Regions from separate parts of the Nonomuraea diastatica genome, predicted to be linked through region 1. Evidence: riboswitches for the same ligand, from Rfam matches in the RefSeq annotation. Region 1 holds a riboswitch; the other holds the start of a gene.
What was found. A riboswitch is a leader RNA that binds a small molecule or an ion and turns the genes downstream of it on or off. The one in region 1 is predicted to bind glycine.

Region 1 (7,647 bases):
TGGCTGACGGCTACTGGGAGGACGTCGGCACCCACGAGAGCTATCTCAAGGCCCACGCCGACGCCCTGTCCGGCAGGGTCGCGGTGGACATCGGCGGCTTCGAGCTCTCGCCGGGGGTCTGGGCCGCCGACTCCGCCGCGGTCGACCCCGACGCCGTGCTCAAGGGCCCTTTGCTCATCGGCGACTACGCCAAGGTCGAGGCGGGGGCCGAGTTGCGCGAATACACCGTGCTCGGCAACAACGTCGTCGTCCGCGAGGGCGCCTTCCTGCATCGCGCGGTCGTCCATGACAACGTCTACCTCGGCCCCGGCACCCACCTGCGGGGCTGCGTCATCGGCAAGAGCACCGACGTGATGGCCGGCGCCCGCATCGAGGAGAACTCCGTCATCGGCGACGAATGCGTCATCGAGGCGGAGGCGTACGTCTCCAGCGGCGTCAGGGTCTACCCGTTCAAGACCATCGAGGCCGGCGCGGTCGTCAACACCAGCGTCATCTGGGAGTCGCGCGGCCAGCGCAACCTCTTCGGCCCGAGAGGCGTCAGCGGCCTGGTCAACGTCGAGATCACCGCCGAGCTGTGCGTCCGCCTGGCCAGCGCGTACGCCACCACTCTCAAGAAGGGCGAGCACGTCGTCACCTCGCGCGACTGCTCCCTGGCCGCCAGGGCGCTCAAGCGGGCCGTCATCGGCGCGCTCACCGCCGGCGCGATCAACGTGCTCGATCTGGAGGCGGCCCCGCTGCCGGTGGCCCGCTTCCACACCGCCAGAGGTCCGGCGGCCGGCGGGATCGCGCTGCGCACCACGCCGGGAGACCCGCAGAGCGTGGACATCGTCATTATGGACGACCGTGGCGCCGACCTGCCCCCGGCCGCCCAGCGCAAGTTGGAGCGGGTCTTCTCCCGCCAGGAGTTCCGCCGCGCCTTCCCCGGGGAGATCGCGGAGCTCGCCTACCCGGCCAGGGCCGTCGAGGACTACACCCACGACCTGCTGCGTCACGCCGGCGTGACCGGGGTCAAGGACATGAAGGTCGTCGTCGACTGCGCGGGCGGCACCTCGTCGCTGGTGTTGCCCACGCTGCTCGGCCGGGTCGGCGTCGAGGTGCTCACCGTCAACGCCCGCCTCGACGACGTCTCGCCCACCGAGACGCTCGCCGGGCGGCGGCGTGACCTGCAACGCCTGTCCGAGCTGGTCAGCTCCTCCCGGGCCGCCTTCGGCGTCAGGTTCGACCCGGTCGGCGAGCGCATCGCCCTGGTCGACGAGATGGGCCAGCTCATCAGCGAGGAACGCGCTCTGCTCGTCGTGCTCGACCTCGTCGCCGCCGAACGCAGGAGCGGCCAGGTGGCCCTGCCCGTCACCACGACCAGGGTCGCCGAGCAGGTGTGCCGCTTCCACGGCGTGCAGGTGCAGTGGACGTCCACCGCGCTCGACGCCCTCACCTCGGCCGCCGCCGGCCCCGACATGATCTTCGCGGCCGACGGGCGCGGCGGCTTCGTGGTGCCGGAGTTCAGCCCCGCGATCGACGGGCTGGCCGCGTTCCTGCGCCTGCTCGGCCTGGTCGCCCGCACCCGCCTGTCGCTCAGCCAGATCGACGCGAGGATCCCCGAGGTGAAGCTGCTCAGGCGGACGGTGCCGACACCGTGGGCGGCCAAGGGCGCCGTGATGCGCTCGGTCATCGAGGCGGCCGAGGCCGAACCGGAGGGCCGCCGCATCGACACCACCGACGGGGTGCGGGTGGCCCGCGACGACGGCAGTTGGGTGCTGGTGCTGCCGGCCGCCGCCGAGCCCGTCACCGACCTGTGGGCCGAGGCCCCCGATGTGGACGGCGCGCAGGCGCTGCTCGAACGCTGGGCCCGCATCGTGGAACAGGCCGCCACGTGACGCCGCGGCCGGGCAGCCGGGAGAACGGCCGCCCGTGATGTGCGCAGGCGGTCCCGCAAGATCGTAATGTAGAAACGCGCGGCGGCATGGACCGCAGGGCGGGGGCGACGGTAACTTTGTCTGCGTCCTGACCACAGTCCAGCGCCCCCGTCTTGACCTTTGCCGCTGATCAGCGTAAGTTGCGGCATTCGCAAACTTGAAAAAGCGAAGCGAGGCGCGCTCCAGAGCACCGTCGCCGCGTCTTCGCGGTAGGAGGCCGAGCCGATCGATGCCGAGCGTCTACTGCACGCAGTGCGGGCACGCCAACCCCGAGGATGCCCGTTTCTGTTCCCGCTGTGGGTCACCGCTGACCAGACTCGAGGTCTCCGGGGACACCACATCGACGATCTCGGTGGCGGGAATCGAGGCGTATGAGGCTGAGACAGGCGACATGCTCGTGGCCGAGCGGGCGCTGGTCGAGCAGCTGCCGCCCGGCGCGGCGCTGCTCACGGTGACCAGGGGGCCCAACCAGGGCAGTCGCTTCCGGCTCGACAAGGACCTGACCACGACCGGGCGCCATCCGGAGAGTGACATCTTCCTCGACGACATCACCGTCTCCCGCCGCCACGTCGAGTTCTACCGCCACCGCGGCGGCCAGTTCTCCGTGCGCGACGTGGGCAGCCTCAACGGCACCTACGTCAACAGGGAGCGGATCGAAGAGGTTCCCCTGCACTCCGGAGACGAGGTGCAGATCGGCAAGTTCCGCCTTGTCTTCCTGATGCGGGGCAACTCCGGGGCATGAGGGGGCGAAGCGGGCGACCGGCGGACGCCGTCTCGTGCGTGGCCATGCGGCAAGGGGAGGAGCGCGCATGACGTCGCAGGCGGCACGCTCGCACATGAGCATCGGGGAGGTGCTCGCGCTCCTGCAGGGCGAGTTCCCCGACGTCACCATCTCCAAGATCCGTTTCCTGGAGGGGGAAGGGCTGATCGAGCCCGAGCGCAGCCCGTCCGGCTACCGCAAGTTCACGCACCTGCACGTGGAGCAGCTGCGCTTCATCCTCACCGAGCAGCGCGACCACTACCTGCCGCTGCGGGTGATCAAGGACAAGATGGCGGAGGGCTTCGGCCGCCCCCGCGCCCTCCAGGGCAACGACAAACAGGAGATCAGGCTCAGCCGGGCCGAGCTGATCGAGGCCGCGAGCATCGACGAGGAGACCCTTGCCGAGCTGGAGGATTATGGCCTGCTCGCCCCGGTGGCCCGTCGCTACGACGAGGAGGCGCTCACGGTGGCGCGCACCGTCGGCGCCCTGGCCCGCTTCGGCCTGCGCGCCCGGCACCTGCGCGCGGTCAAGGCGGCGGCAGAGCGCGAGTGCGGCCTGGTCGAGCAGGCCGTCGCGCCGATACTCAAGCGGCGCGCCCCCGGTGCGATCGGCGAGGCCGACGAGGTGGGTAGGGAGCTCTCCGCACTCCTGCTCGACCTGCACGCATCCCTTGTGCGCACGGGCGTCCGGTCCGTGCTGGGGCGCTGAGACCCTGGCGAGCTGGGAGGCGGGGGCACATTCCAGGCCCGCCGGGTGTTACGTTGAAATGCAGAAGCCAGTCAGCAACGACCAAATAGCTGTGCCGGGTCACCGGTCAGGAATACGGAGCAGCCCGTGTTGCAGATGGAGGTTGTGGGCGTTCGGGTTGAAATGCCCACAAATCAGCCGATCGTCTTGCTGAAGGAGGCACACGGGGAGCGGTTCCTTCCTATATGGATTGGCATGACGGAAGCCACGGCCATCGCCCTGGCCCAGGCGGAGGAGCCTCCGCCGCGGCCGCTCACCCACGACCTTTTCCGAGACGTGCTGAGCGCCCTGGGCGTAGGCCTGCGGGCGGTCAACATCGTCGCCCTGCGTGACGGCATCTTCTTCGCCGACCTGGTGTTCTCCAACGGGGTGGAGGTGAGCGCGCGGCCGTCCGACTCGATCGCCCTCGCCCTGCGCACCGGAGCGCGCATCTTCGCCAGCGAAGAGGTCGTCCAGGAGGCTGGGGTGATCATCCCGGACGACCAGGAAGACGAGGTGGAGAAGTTCAGGGAGTTTCTTGACACGATCACTCCCGAGGACTTCGGCCGGGCGGGGTAGGTATTTCAGTGCATTTACGCTTCACGACGCGCCGAGCCGGATCGTTGACTGAGCATGGTCGCGGTCCTACGGTGCAAGTGAAACCCGTGGCCGCGCTTCACGTACCCCCAGATCAGGCCACGGGATGAGAGAAAGCCGGAGGTCCGCGTGGCGGTCAGCAGCGGCGAGGGAAAGACGGCCGGCCAGGAAGATCCGGTGCGGCGCGAAAGCGCGCGGCAGCGTGCCGGGGAGCAGGGTCTGCTCTTCGACGAACAGCCCGCGGCGCTGCCGGGCGACATCGGATACCGCGGGCCGACGGCATGCTCGGCGGCCGGCATCACCTATCGGCAGCTCGACTATTGGGCGCGCACGGGCCTCGTCGAGCCCACGATAAGAGCCGCGCAGGGCTCCGGCTCCCAGCGTCTCTACAGCTTCCGCGACATCCTGGTCCTCAAGGTCGTCAAGCGGCTCCTCGACACCGGGGTGTCGTTGCAGCAGATCCGCACGGCCGTGCAACATCTGCGTGACCGCGGGGTCGCCGACCTCGCGCAGATCACGCTCATGAGCGACGGCGTCAGCGTCTACGAGTGCACCTCGGCCGACGAGGTGATCGACCTGCTCCAGGGCGGCCAGGGCGTGTTCGGCATCGCGCTCGGCCGGGTCTGGCGCGAGGTCGAGGGCTCCCTCGCGGAGCTGCCGGGGGAACGCGCGGCGGTCGAGGACACCGTCCCGGCCGACCATCCCGCTGACGAACTCGCCCGCCGCCGCCGCGCCCGCCGCACGGGGTGAGCGTGGCTCTTGGCAGCCGTACGAATCGGGCGTAGTAACCTGAGGACAGCAAGGCCGACGACCCCGTGCGGGAGAGTCCCCGGGCCCCTGGGCTCCGGGGCGCCGAAGGAGCAACCCTCCCCGGAATCTCTCAGGCATCCCGTACCGCTCGGGCGAGGCAACTCTGGAAAGCAGGCGCACCCGCCAGGCGCGCCTCACCGACGGTGCAAGCCCCACCGGGGGTGAAGCTCTCAGGTCGCGACCCCGCGCTTGTCCGGGGTCCGCGCTGACAGAGGGGGAGATCCGGCACACGCCCGCGCCCTGGCGCCGGTCTCCACAGCCTCGGGAGGCATCTCCATGACCGATCTGTCCGCTCCGCCGTTCTCGTCCCGGCACATCGGCCCCTCCGAGTCCGAACAGCAGCGCATGCTCGAGGCCGTGGGCTTCGAGTCCGTGGCCGACCTGGTGGCGGTCGCCGTCCCCGAGTCCATCAGGGCCAAGGACCGTCTCACGCTGCCCGCCCCCGCCGGCGAGACCGAGGCCATCGCCGAGCTGCGCGCCCTGGCCGATCGCAACCAGGTGCTCACCTCGATGATCGGGCTGGGCTATCACGACACGGTCACGCCCGCCGTCATCCGCCGCAACCTGCTGGAGAACCCGGGCTGGTACACCGCCTACACCCCCTACCAGCCGGAGATCTCGCAGGGCCGCCTCGAGGCGCTGCTCAACTTCCAGACCGTCGTCTCCGACCTCACCGGCCTGCCCGTGGCCGGCGCCTCGCTCCTCGACGAGGCGACCGCCGCGGCCGAGGCCATGACGCTGGCCCGCAGGGCGGGCACGTCCAAGAGCGCCGTGTTCGTGGTCGACGCCGACGCGCTGCCCCAGACCAAGGCCGTTCTCGCCACCAGGGCCGAGCCGCTCGGCATCACGCTCGTGGAGCACTCCCTCGACGGCGAGCTGCCCGAGTGCTTCGGCGTGCTCGTGCAATACCCCGGCGCGTCCGGCCGGCTGAGTGACTTCCGCGCCGTGTCGGCCGCCGCGCACGAGGCGGGCGCCCTCGTCGTGGCCGCCGCGGACCTGCTGGCGCTGACGCTCGTGGCCGCCCCCGGCGAGCTGGGCGCCGACATCGCCGTGGGCTCCTCGCAGCGGTTCGGGGTGCCCTTCGGGTTCGGCGGCCCGCACGCGGCCTACATGTCCGTACGCGAGGGCCTGCAGCGCCAGCTGCCCGGCCGCCTGGTCGGCGTCTCCGTCGACGCCGACGGCGACCCCGCCTACCGCCTGGCCCTGCAGACCCGCGAGCAGCACATCCGCCGCGAGAAGGCCACCAGCAACATCTGCACCGCGCAGGTTTTGCTCGCCGTCATCGCGAGCATGTACGCCGTCTACCACGGCCCAGAAGGCCTGCGCCGCATCGCCCACCGGGTGCACCGCCACGCCGCCGCCCTGGCCGAAGGGCTGCGCCGGGCGGGTGTGGAGGTCGTGCACGCCGAGTTCTTCGACACCGTGCTCGTGCGCGTGCCCGGGCGGGCGTCCGCCGTGGTCGCCGCCGCCGCCGAGCGGGGCGTCAACCTCTGGCAGGTGGATGCCGACCACGTCTCGATCGCCTGCGACGAGAAGACCGGAGCCGCCGAGCTGGCCACGGTGCGGGCCGCGTTCGGGCTCCCGAGCACCCCTTCCGGCGCCCACACCGAGGTCGCGGGCGCCGCCGACGCGCTGCCCGCCTCGCTGCTGCGCGAGTCCGCCTACCTGACCCACCCGGTCTTCCACAGCCACCGCTCCGAGACCGCGATGTTGCGCTACCTGCGCCGGCTGCAGGACAAGGACATCGCGCTCGACCGGTCGATGATCCCGCTGGGCTCCTGCACGATGAAGCTCAACGCGACCACCGAGATGGAGCCGATCACCTGGCCGGAGTTCGCCGCCGTCCACCCCTACGCGCCCGCCGCCCAGGCCGAGGGCTACCTCGAGCTGATCGGCACGCTGGAGCGCTGGCTGGCCGAGGTGACCGGCTACGACGCCGTCTCCATCCAGCCCAACGCCGGCTCCCAGGGCGAGTTCGCCGGGCTGCTGGCCATCCGCGCCTACCACCGCGCGGGCGGTGACAGCGGGCGAGACGTCTGCCTCATCCCCTCCTCGGCGCACGGCACCAACGCCGCCAGCGCCGTCATGGCCGGCATGCGGGTCGTGGTCGTGGCCTGCGACTCCGAGGGGAACGTCGACCTGGCCGACCTCGACGCCAAGATCGCCAAGCACCGCGACGCGCTCGCCGCGATCATGGTGACCTACCCGTCGACGCACGGCGTCTACGAGGAGAGCATCACCGAGGTCTGCGCCAAGGTGCACGAGGCCGGCGGCCAGGTCTACGTCGACGGGGCCAACCTCAACGCGCTGGTCGGGCTGGCCAAGCCCGGCGAGTTCGGGGCCGACGTGTCCCACCTCAACCTGCACAAGACGTTCTGCATCCCGCACGGCGGCGGCGGCCCCGGCGTCGGCCCGGTCGCGGTCCGCGGCCACCTGGCGCCCTACCTGCCCGCTCACCCGCTGCGTGACGGCTCGCCGGTGGGGCCCGTCTCCGCGGCGCCCTACGGGTCGGCCGGGATCCTGCCGATCTCGTGGGCGTACATCCGGATGATGGGCTCCGACGGGCTCACCGCGGCCACCGAGCAGGCCATCCTGTCGGCCAACTACCTCGCCAAGCGGCTGGCGCCGCACTACCCGGTGCTCTATACCGGGCGCGGCGGGCTGGTGGCCCACGAGTGCATCATCGACCTGCGCCCGATCACCAAGGAGACCGGTGTCACCGTGGACGACGTGGCCAAGCGCCTCATCGACTACGGCTTCCACGCGCCCACCATGTCGTTCCCCGTCGCCGGGACCCTCATGATCGAGCCGACCGAGAGCGAGGACCTTGGCGAGCTCGA
Region 2 (7,647 bases), on a different contig from region 1:
CGCGTGGCGATGAAGGCGACGATGAGCGCCACGAAGTAGCAGAACAGCGGCAGCCGTCCCGTGGCGATGATGGTGTGCTGAAACCAGTTCCCCATGATTCTGGAACTGATGCTACGAGCCCATGAGCCCCATATGCGCGCAACCGGCGGCGGACCTTCAGGCCAGGAACGCGCGCAGGAGGGCCGCCGTGCCCTCCAGGTGCTCGGCCACCGCCTGCCGGGCCGCGTCGGGATCTCCCGCCAGGATGGCGTCGACGATGGCCTGGTGCTGCACGGCGGCGTGGTCGAGGTTGACCTGGAGCATGGGGATGGCGTTGAGCAGGTCGCTGACCCGCGAGCGGGCGTCCGCGCAGGTCGTGGCGAGCAGGGGCGAGCCTGTCAGCTCGGCGATCGACAGGTGGAAGGCGGTGTCGAGCCGGCGGTAGTCGTCGAGGCCGGCCTCGTTCACGTCGGCGAGCCGGCGGACGAGCACCACCCGCTGTTGCTCCGCCGGCCGGGACGTCGCCAGCACCTGGGCCGCCCCGCACTCGACCGCCAGGCGGAACGTGAGGGCGTCCGACAGGTCGGCCATGCCCATCTCCTTGACGGCCTCGCGCAGGTGACCGGCGTCCGGCTCGGGCGGCGCGTACGTGACGAACGCGCCGCCGTAGCGGCCCCTGCGCACGTCGAGGTAGCCCGCGTCGGACAGCGCGCGGATGGCCTCGCGCAACGTCACCCTGCTGATGCCGAGCGTGACGGCCAGCTCGCGCTCGGGGGGAAGCTTGTCGCCCGGCGCGACCAGGCCGAGTTTGATCGCCTGGAGCAGGCGTTCCACGGTCTCCTCGAAGGCGTTGCCGGCCCGGACCGGGCGCAGCACCGTCATCAAACGCGCCGACTCGTCCAACGTGTCCTCAGGTCTTGACAAGGGATCCCGCCATACACATCAATGGTCTAAGACTAGCCCAATCAACGGGGAAGCGCGTCAGCGCAGATCGGAGCGGCGTAGCGTGAGCGATGGAGCGAGCACCGGATACCTTTCCGTCAGCGATCTGCGCGACGAGGTGGCGTCCGGGCGGATCGACACCGTGCTCCTCGCGATCGCCGACATGCAGGGCAGGTTGCAAGGCAAGAGACTGTCCGCCCGCTATTTTCTCGACGAGGTGCTGCACCACGGCTCCGAGGGGTGCAACTACCTGCTCGCGGTCGACGTGGACATGAACACCGTCGCCGGATACACGATGTCGTCCTGGGACCGCGGATACGGCGACTTCGTGATGAAACCCGACCTGACGACGTTGCGCCGGGTGCCGTGGCAGGAGGGCACCGCCCTGCTGATGGCCGACCTGACCTGGGAGGGCGGCGGCGACGTGCCGCCCTCTCCGCGCCAGATCCTGCGCAGGCAGCTAGCCCGCCTCTCCGAGCGGGGGCTGGCCGCGTACGTCGGCACCGAGTTGGAGTTCTGCGTCTACGACGACACCTACGAGGAGGCGTGGCAGCGCGGCTACCGCGACATGTCGCCCGCCAACCTCTACAACGTCGACTACTCGCTGCTGGGGACCGCCCGCATCGAGCCCCTCCTCAGGCGGATCAGGCGGGACATGGAGGGCGCCGGGCTCTACGTCGAGTCCGCCAAGGGCGAGTGCAACCTGGGCCAGCACGAGATCGCCTTCCGCTACGCCGAGGCGCTGCGGACCTGCGACAACCACGCCATCTACAAGAACGGCGCCAAGGAGATCGCCGCCCAGGAGGGCAAATCGATCACCTTCATGGCCAAGCCGAACCAGCGCGAGGGCAACTCCTGCCACATCCACATCTCGCTCAGGAGCCTCGACGGCGACCCCGTCATGGCGGGGCCGGGGCCGTACGGGCTCTCGCAGCTCGGCGCCCGCTTCATCGCCGGGCAGCTGGCCTGCCTGCGCGAGCTCACCCTCCTGTACGCCCCCAACATCAACTCCTACAAGCGTTACATGCCGGGCAGCTTCGCCCCCACGGCGATCAAGTGGGGCGTCGACAACCGCACCTGCGCGCTCAGGCTCGTCGGCCACGGGCCGTCGCTGCGGATCGAGAACCGCGTGCCGGGCGGCGACGTCAACCCGTACCTGGCGGTGGCGGGGCTGGTGGCGGCCGGGCTGCACGGCATCGACAGCGAGCTGGCACTGGAGGACGCGTTCGAGGGCAACGCCTACGACTCGGGCGCGGAGACCGTGCCGCACACGCTGCGCGACGCGCTCCCTCTGTTCGAGGGGTCGAAGCTGGCGCGCGAGGCGTTCGGCGAGGACGTCGTCGAGCATTACGCGAACAACGCGCGCGTGGAGCTGGCGGCGTTCGACGCGGCGGTGACGGACTGGGAGATGTTCCGTGGTTTCGAGCGAATGTGACGGGTGACCGATGAAGATCGTCAATCCGGCGACGGAGGACGTCGTCGCCGACGTCGAGGCGGCCGACCCGGCCGAGGTCGACCGGGCGGTGGAGCGTGCCAGGACGGCGTACGCCGCCTGGCGGCAGGTGTCGCCCGGCGACCGGGCGCGGCTGCTGAGGAGGTTCGCGGACCTGGTGGGCGAGCACGGCGAGGAGCTGGCACGGCTGGAGCTGGCCAACGCCGGGCACCCGATCGGCAACGCCCGCTGGGAGGCCGGCGCCGTACGCGACGTGCTGCACTTCTACGCCGGGGCGCCCGAGCGCGACCACGGCAAGCAGATCCCGGTGCCCGGCGGCGTGGACGTCACCTTCCAGGAGCCGCTGGGCGTGGTGGGCGTCATCGTGCCGTGGAACTTCCCCATGCTGATCATGTCGTGGGGGGTGGCCCCGGCGCTGGCGGCCGGCAACACGGTGATCGTCAAACCGGCCGAGTGGACTCCGCTGACCGCGCTGAGGCTGGCCGAGCTGGCCTTGGCGGCGGGCCTCCCCGAAGGGGTGCTCCAGGTGCTGCCCGGGGTAGGGGAGGTCGCGGGCGCCCGGCTGGTGGAGCACCCTGACGTGGCCAAGATCGTGTTCACCGGCTCGACCGAGGTGGGCAAGGAGATCGCGGCCAAGGCGGCGGCCCAGGTCAAGCGGGTCACGCTGGAGCTAGGCGGCAAGTCCGCAAATATCATCTTTGCGGACGCCGATCTCGACAGAGCGGCACAAGCAGCCCCTTACGCGGTTTTCGACAACGCGGGGCAGGACTGCTGCGCCAGGTCCCGGCTGCTCGTCCAGGCGAGCGTGTACGACGCGTTCATGGAGCGCCTCACCGAGGCCGTACGCGGCGTCGTCGTCGGCGACCCCCTCGACGAGAGCACCGAGATGGGCCCGCTGATCAGCGCCGAACACCTCGACCGCGTGCGCGGCTTCGTCCAGGAGAGCGCCCCCTACCTCCAGGGGTCGTGCCCCGGCGGCAAGGGCTACTGGTTCCCGCCGACCGTGCTCACTCCGGACGTCACCGACCGTACGTTCACCGAAGAGATCTTCGGGCCGGTCGTGTCGGTGGCGCCCTTCGAGGACGAGGCGGACGCCGTGCGCATCGCCAACGACACCCCGTACGGGCTGAGCGGCTCCATCTGGACCCGCGACGTCGGGCGCGCGCTCCGCGTGTCCCGAGCGGTCGAGGCGGGCGCGCTGTCGGTGAACTCCAACGCGTCGGTCCGCTACTGGACCCCGTTCGGCGGCTTCAAGCAGTCAGGGCTGGGCCGGGAGCTCGGCCCCGACGCCCTGGCGGCGTTCACGGAGACCAAGAACGTCTTCATCTCCTGGGAATGAGGTAGAAAGCGACGTGCACATGAAGCGGTTGCAGGATCGGGTGGCGGTGATCACCGGCGCGGGTGGCGGCATCGGGCTGGCCACCGCGCGCAGGTTCGCCGACGAGGGCGCCAAGGTGGTCTGCGCCGACCTCGACGAGCAGGCGGGCGTCAAGGCCGCCAACGAGGTCGGCGGCCTCTTCGTACGGGCCGACGTGGCCGTCGAGGACGACGTCGTCCGGATGTTCCGTACGGCGTTCGACGCCTACGGCAGCGTGGACATCGCCTTCAACAACGCCGGCATCTCGCCGCCCGACGACGACTCGATCCTGGAGACCGGCATCGACGCGTGGCGCCGCGTCCAGGACGTCAACCTGACCAGCGTCTACCTGTGCTGCAAGCACGCGATCCCGTACATGCGGCGCCAGGGCAAGGGCTCGATCATCAACACCGCGTCGTTCGTGGCCGTCATGGGCTCGGCGACCTCGCAGATCTCCTACACGGCGTCCAAGGGCGGGGTGCTGGCGATGTCGCGCGAGCTGGGCGTGCAGTTCGCGCGCGAGGGCATCCGGGTGAACGCGCTGTGCCCGGGGCCGGTGAACACGCCGCTGCTGCGGGAGCTGTTCGCGAAGGACCCTGAACGTGCCCAGCGGCGGCTGGTGCACGTCCCGGTCGGGCGCTTCGCCGAGGCGTCGGAGATCGCGGCGGCGGTCGCATTCCTGGCCAGCGACGACGCCTCGTTCATCACGGGCAGCGAGTTCCTGGTGGACGGCGGCATCTCCGGCGCCTACGTCACGCCGCTCTAGGGGGTCATCGTGCGACGTCCCGTCATCGGGGTCACGTGTTACGTGGAGCCGGCGACGTTCACGGTCTGGGAGGACATGCCGGCCGCGCTCCTGCCGTACATGTACGTCGAGCAGGTCGTCCGCGCCGGCGGCCAGCCGGTCGTGCTCCCGCCCGCGGGGGACGCCGCGCAGGTGGTGAGCCGCCTGGACGGGCTCGTCCTGGCCGGGGGCGGCGACATCGATCCGGCGAGGTACGGCGAGACGCCGGAGGAACGTACCGGCTATATCCGCAAATTTCGTGACCAGGCCGAGTTCGCCGTGCTGGCCGCCGCCCTCGACGCCCACCTGCCCTTCCTCGGCATCTGCCGGGGCCTCCAGGTGCTTAACGTCGCCCTCGGCGGCAGCCTCCACCAGCACCTGCCCGACGTGGTCGGCCACACGGGACACTCCCCCGCGCCCGGACGTTTCGGTCACCTGCCCATCACCCCCGTCCCCGGCACCCGCCTGGCCAAGGCGCTGGGCACGGCACCCGTGACGGTGCCGCACTATCACCACCAGGCCGTCGACCGCCTCGCCCCCGGCCTCACCGTGACCGCGACCGCCGCCGACGGCACCGTCGAAGGGGTGGAGCTGGACTCGGGGCCGTTCACCGTGGCGGCGCAGTGGCACCCGGAGGCGGCCGAGGACCACGCCCTCTTCGAGGCCCTGGTGGCGGCCTGCTGACGGATGAGGGCGACGGGCAGAACGCGACAAGACCCCCAAATCACTACTAGGCTGGCGGGACACACCAGCAAACCGTGCGGGAGAGCACCCTGACAGCCGGTCAGGGTCCCTGAAGGAGCAAGCCCTCCCCGCGAACCTCTCAAGGCAAAGGACCGCACGGCTGACCGGGAGAATCCTCCCGGAAGGTGACCTCTGGAAAGCAGGCCCGCAGGGCCTCGCCGAAGGTGAAAGTCCGGCAAAACTCGGGCGAAGCTCTCAGGCATCGATGACAGAGGGGGAGGATGCTGGCATCCGATCCTGTCCTGAGGTGCGATAAATGTCCCGACCTACTCCGCTACGAGACGTGCACGAAAGCCTCGGCGCGACGCTGACCGACTTCGCGGGGTGGCTCATGCCACTCCGGTACGGGAGCGAGTCCGCGGAGCACAGAGCCGTCCGCGAGGCCGCCGGGCTGTTCGACCTCTCGCACATGGGCGAGATCTTCGTGACCGGGCCGCAGGCCGCCGCGGCGCTGGACTACGCGCTGGTCGGCAACATGTCGGCCGTGACGCCCGGACGAGCGAGATACACCATGATCGTCAGCGGGCGAGGCGGGGTGCTGGACGACCTCATCGTCTACCGGCTCGGGGGCGAGGAGTTCATGGTCGTGGCAAACGCCTCGAACTACGAAAAAGTCGCCGAGGAGCTGGAAAGCCGCTCCAAGGCGTATGACGCCGTGGTCGATGACCGTTCGCAGCAGTACGCGCTGATCGCCGTCCAGGGACCCCGCTCGCAGGAGATCCTCACCACGCTCACCGACGCCGACCTGGCCGGGCTCAAGTACTACGCGGGCCTGGCAGGGCTGGTCGACGGGCGGCAGGCGCTCATCGCACGCACCGGCTACACCGGGGAGGACGGGTTCGAGCTGTTCGTGGCCAACCAGGACGCGGTGCCGCTCTGGCACGCGCTCGTGGCCGCGGGCGAGCCGTACGGGCTCAAGCCCGCCGGCCTGTCCAGCCGCGACACGCTCAGGCTCGAAGCCGGCATGCCCCTGTACGGCAACGAACTGAGCGCCGAGCTGACTCCGTTCGACGCGGGGCTGGGCAGGGTGGTGAAATTCGACAAGCCGGGCGACTTCGTCGGCAGGTCGGCGCTGGAGGCGGTCAAGGACGACCCCCCGCGGCGCCGTCTCGTCGGTCTGGTCGCCCGGGGCCGCCGGGTGCCGCGCCACGGCTACCCGGTCACCAAGGACGGCGCCGTCGTCGGCGAGGTCACCAGCGGTGCGCCCTCCCAGACCCTGGGCAAGCCCATCGCGCTGGCCTACGTGGACACCGGAGCCGACTCAGGCCTGGCTGTGGACATCCGGGGCAGCCATGAACCCATGGACCTGGTCGAGCTGCCCTTTTACAGGAGGAACAAGTGAGCAACATCCCTGACGACCTGAGCTACACCAAGGAACACGAGTGGGTTTCCGGGGTCGAGGACGGCCTCACCGTGACCGTCGGCATCACGGCCTACGCCGCCGACGCCCTTGGTGACGTCGTCTTCGTGCAGCTCCCCGAGGTCGGTTCGATCGTCGAGGCGGGCGACTCCGTCGGCGAGGTGGAGTCGACCAAGTCGGTCAGCGAGATCTACACGCCCGTGGGCGGCGAGATCGCCGAGGTCAACCAGGCCCTCGCGGACGACCCGAGCCTGGCCAACGGCGACCCGTACGGCGAGGGCTGGATGTTCCGGGTGCGCATGGAAGGCGCCCCGGAGGACCTGCTGTCCGCCGAGGAGTACGCCGCGCTCACCTCGGGCGAGTCCTGACCCTGCCAGGTCTCATCGGCTGACGCCGGGGCCCGCGTCCGGGCCCCGGCACTCATGAAGGGCGCATCATCAATGGCGATCAGCGTCTTCGACCTCTTCAAGATCGGCATCGGCCCGTCGAGCTCCCACACGGGAGGCCCGATGGCCGCCGCACACAAGTTCGCCCGCGGGCTGCACCAGGACGGCCTGCTGCCGGGCGTGGCCCGCGTCGAGGCCATCCTGTACGGCTCGCTCGGCCTGACCGGGAAGGGCCACGGCAGCGACAAGGCGGTTCTGCTCGGCCTGTCCGGGGAGAAGCCCGAGCTGGTCGACGTCGACACCATCGAAGGCCGCCTGGCCGAGATGCGCGAGTCGGGCACCGTCCGGCTGTACGGCAGCCACGAGATCCCCTTCGTCGTCGGCCAGGACCTCGTCTTCGAACGCAAGATCACGCTGCCCGAGCACCCGAACGGCATGCGCTTCACCGCCTACGACGCGGCGGGCGAGCCGCTCAGGGAGAAGGTCTACTTCTCGGTCGGCGGCGGCTTCGTCGTGGACGAGAAGGCCACCGGCGCCGACCGCATCAAGCCGGACGACACCGTCCTGCCCTACCCCTTCACGACCGGCGAAGAGCTGCTCAAACACTGCACGAACACCGGCCTGTCGATGTCGGCGATCATG

Region 2: it holds a riboswitch for glycine, as region 1 does, so the genes downstream of both, gcvT (glycine cleavage system aminomethyltransferase GcvT) here and gcvP (aminomethyl-transferring glycine dehydrogenase) in region 1, are expected to answer to the same signal.

What each region holds. Positions count from the first base shown of each region.
Region 1 is NZ_SMKP01000021.1:58,121-65,767, forward strand. Features, by position in the region: gene E1294_RS10235 (mannose-1-phosphate guanyltransferase) at 1-1,874, shown strand, start outside; gene E1294_RS10240 (double zinc ribbon and FHA domain-containing protein) at 2,143-2,655, shown strand; gene ftsR (transcriptional regulator FtsR) at 2,723-3,382, shown strand; gene E1294_RS10250 (bifunctional nuclease family protein) at 3,509-3,979, shown strand; gene E1294_RS10255 (MerR family transcriptional regulator) at 4,127-4,747, shown strand; glycine riboswitch at 4,806-4,904, shown strand; gene gcvP (aminomethyl-transferring glycine dehydrogenase) at 5,084-7,647, shown strand, end outside.
Region 2 is NZ_SMKP01000063.1:33,539-41,185, reverse strand. Features, by position in the region: gene E1294_RS22475 (hypothetical protein) at 1-95, opposite strand, end outside; gene E1294_RS22470 (FadR/GntR family transcriptional regulator) at 157-861, opposite strand; gene E1294_RS22465 (glutamine synthetase family protein) at 986-2,356, shown strand; gene E1294_RS22460 (aldehyde dehydrogenase family protein) at 2,367-3,713, shown strand; gene E1294_RS22455 (3-oxoacyl-ACP reductase) at 3,733-4,497, shown strand; gene E1294_RS22450 (gamma-glutamyl-gamma-aminobutyrate hydrolase family protein) at 4,507-5,199, shown strand; glycine riboswitch at 5,267-5,364, shown strand; glycine riboswitch at 5,382-5,481, shown strand; gene gcvT (glycine cleavage system aminomethyltransferase GcvT) at 5,516-6,601, shown strand; gene gcvH (glycine cleavage system protein GcvH) at 6,598-6,987, shown strand; gene E1294_RS22435 (L-serine ammonia-lyase) at 7,060-7,647, shown strand, end outside.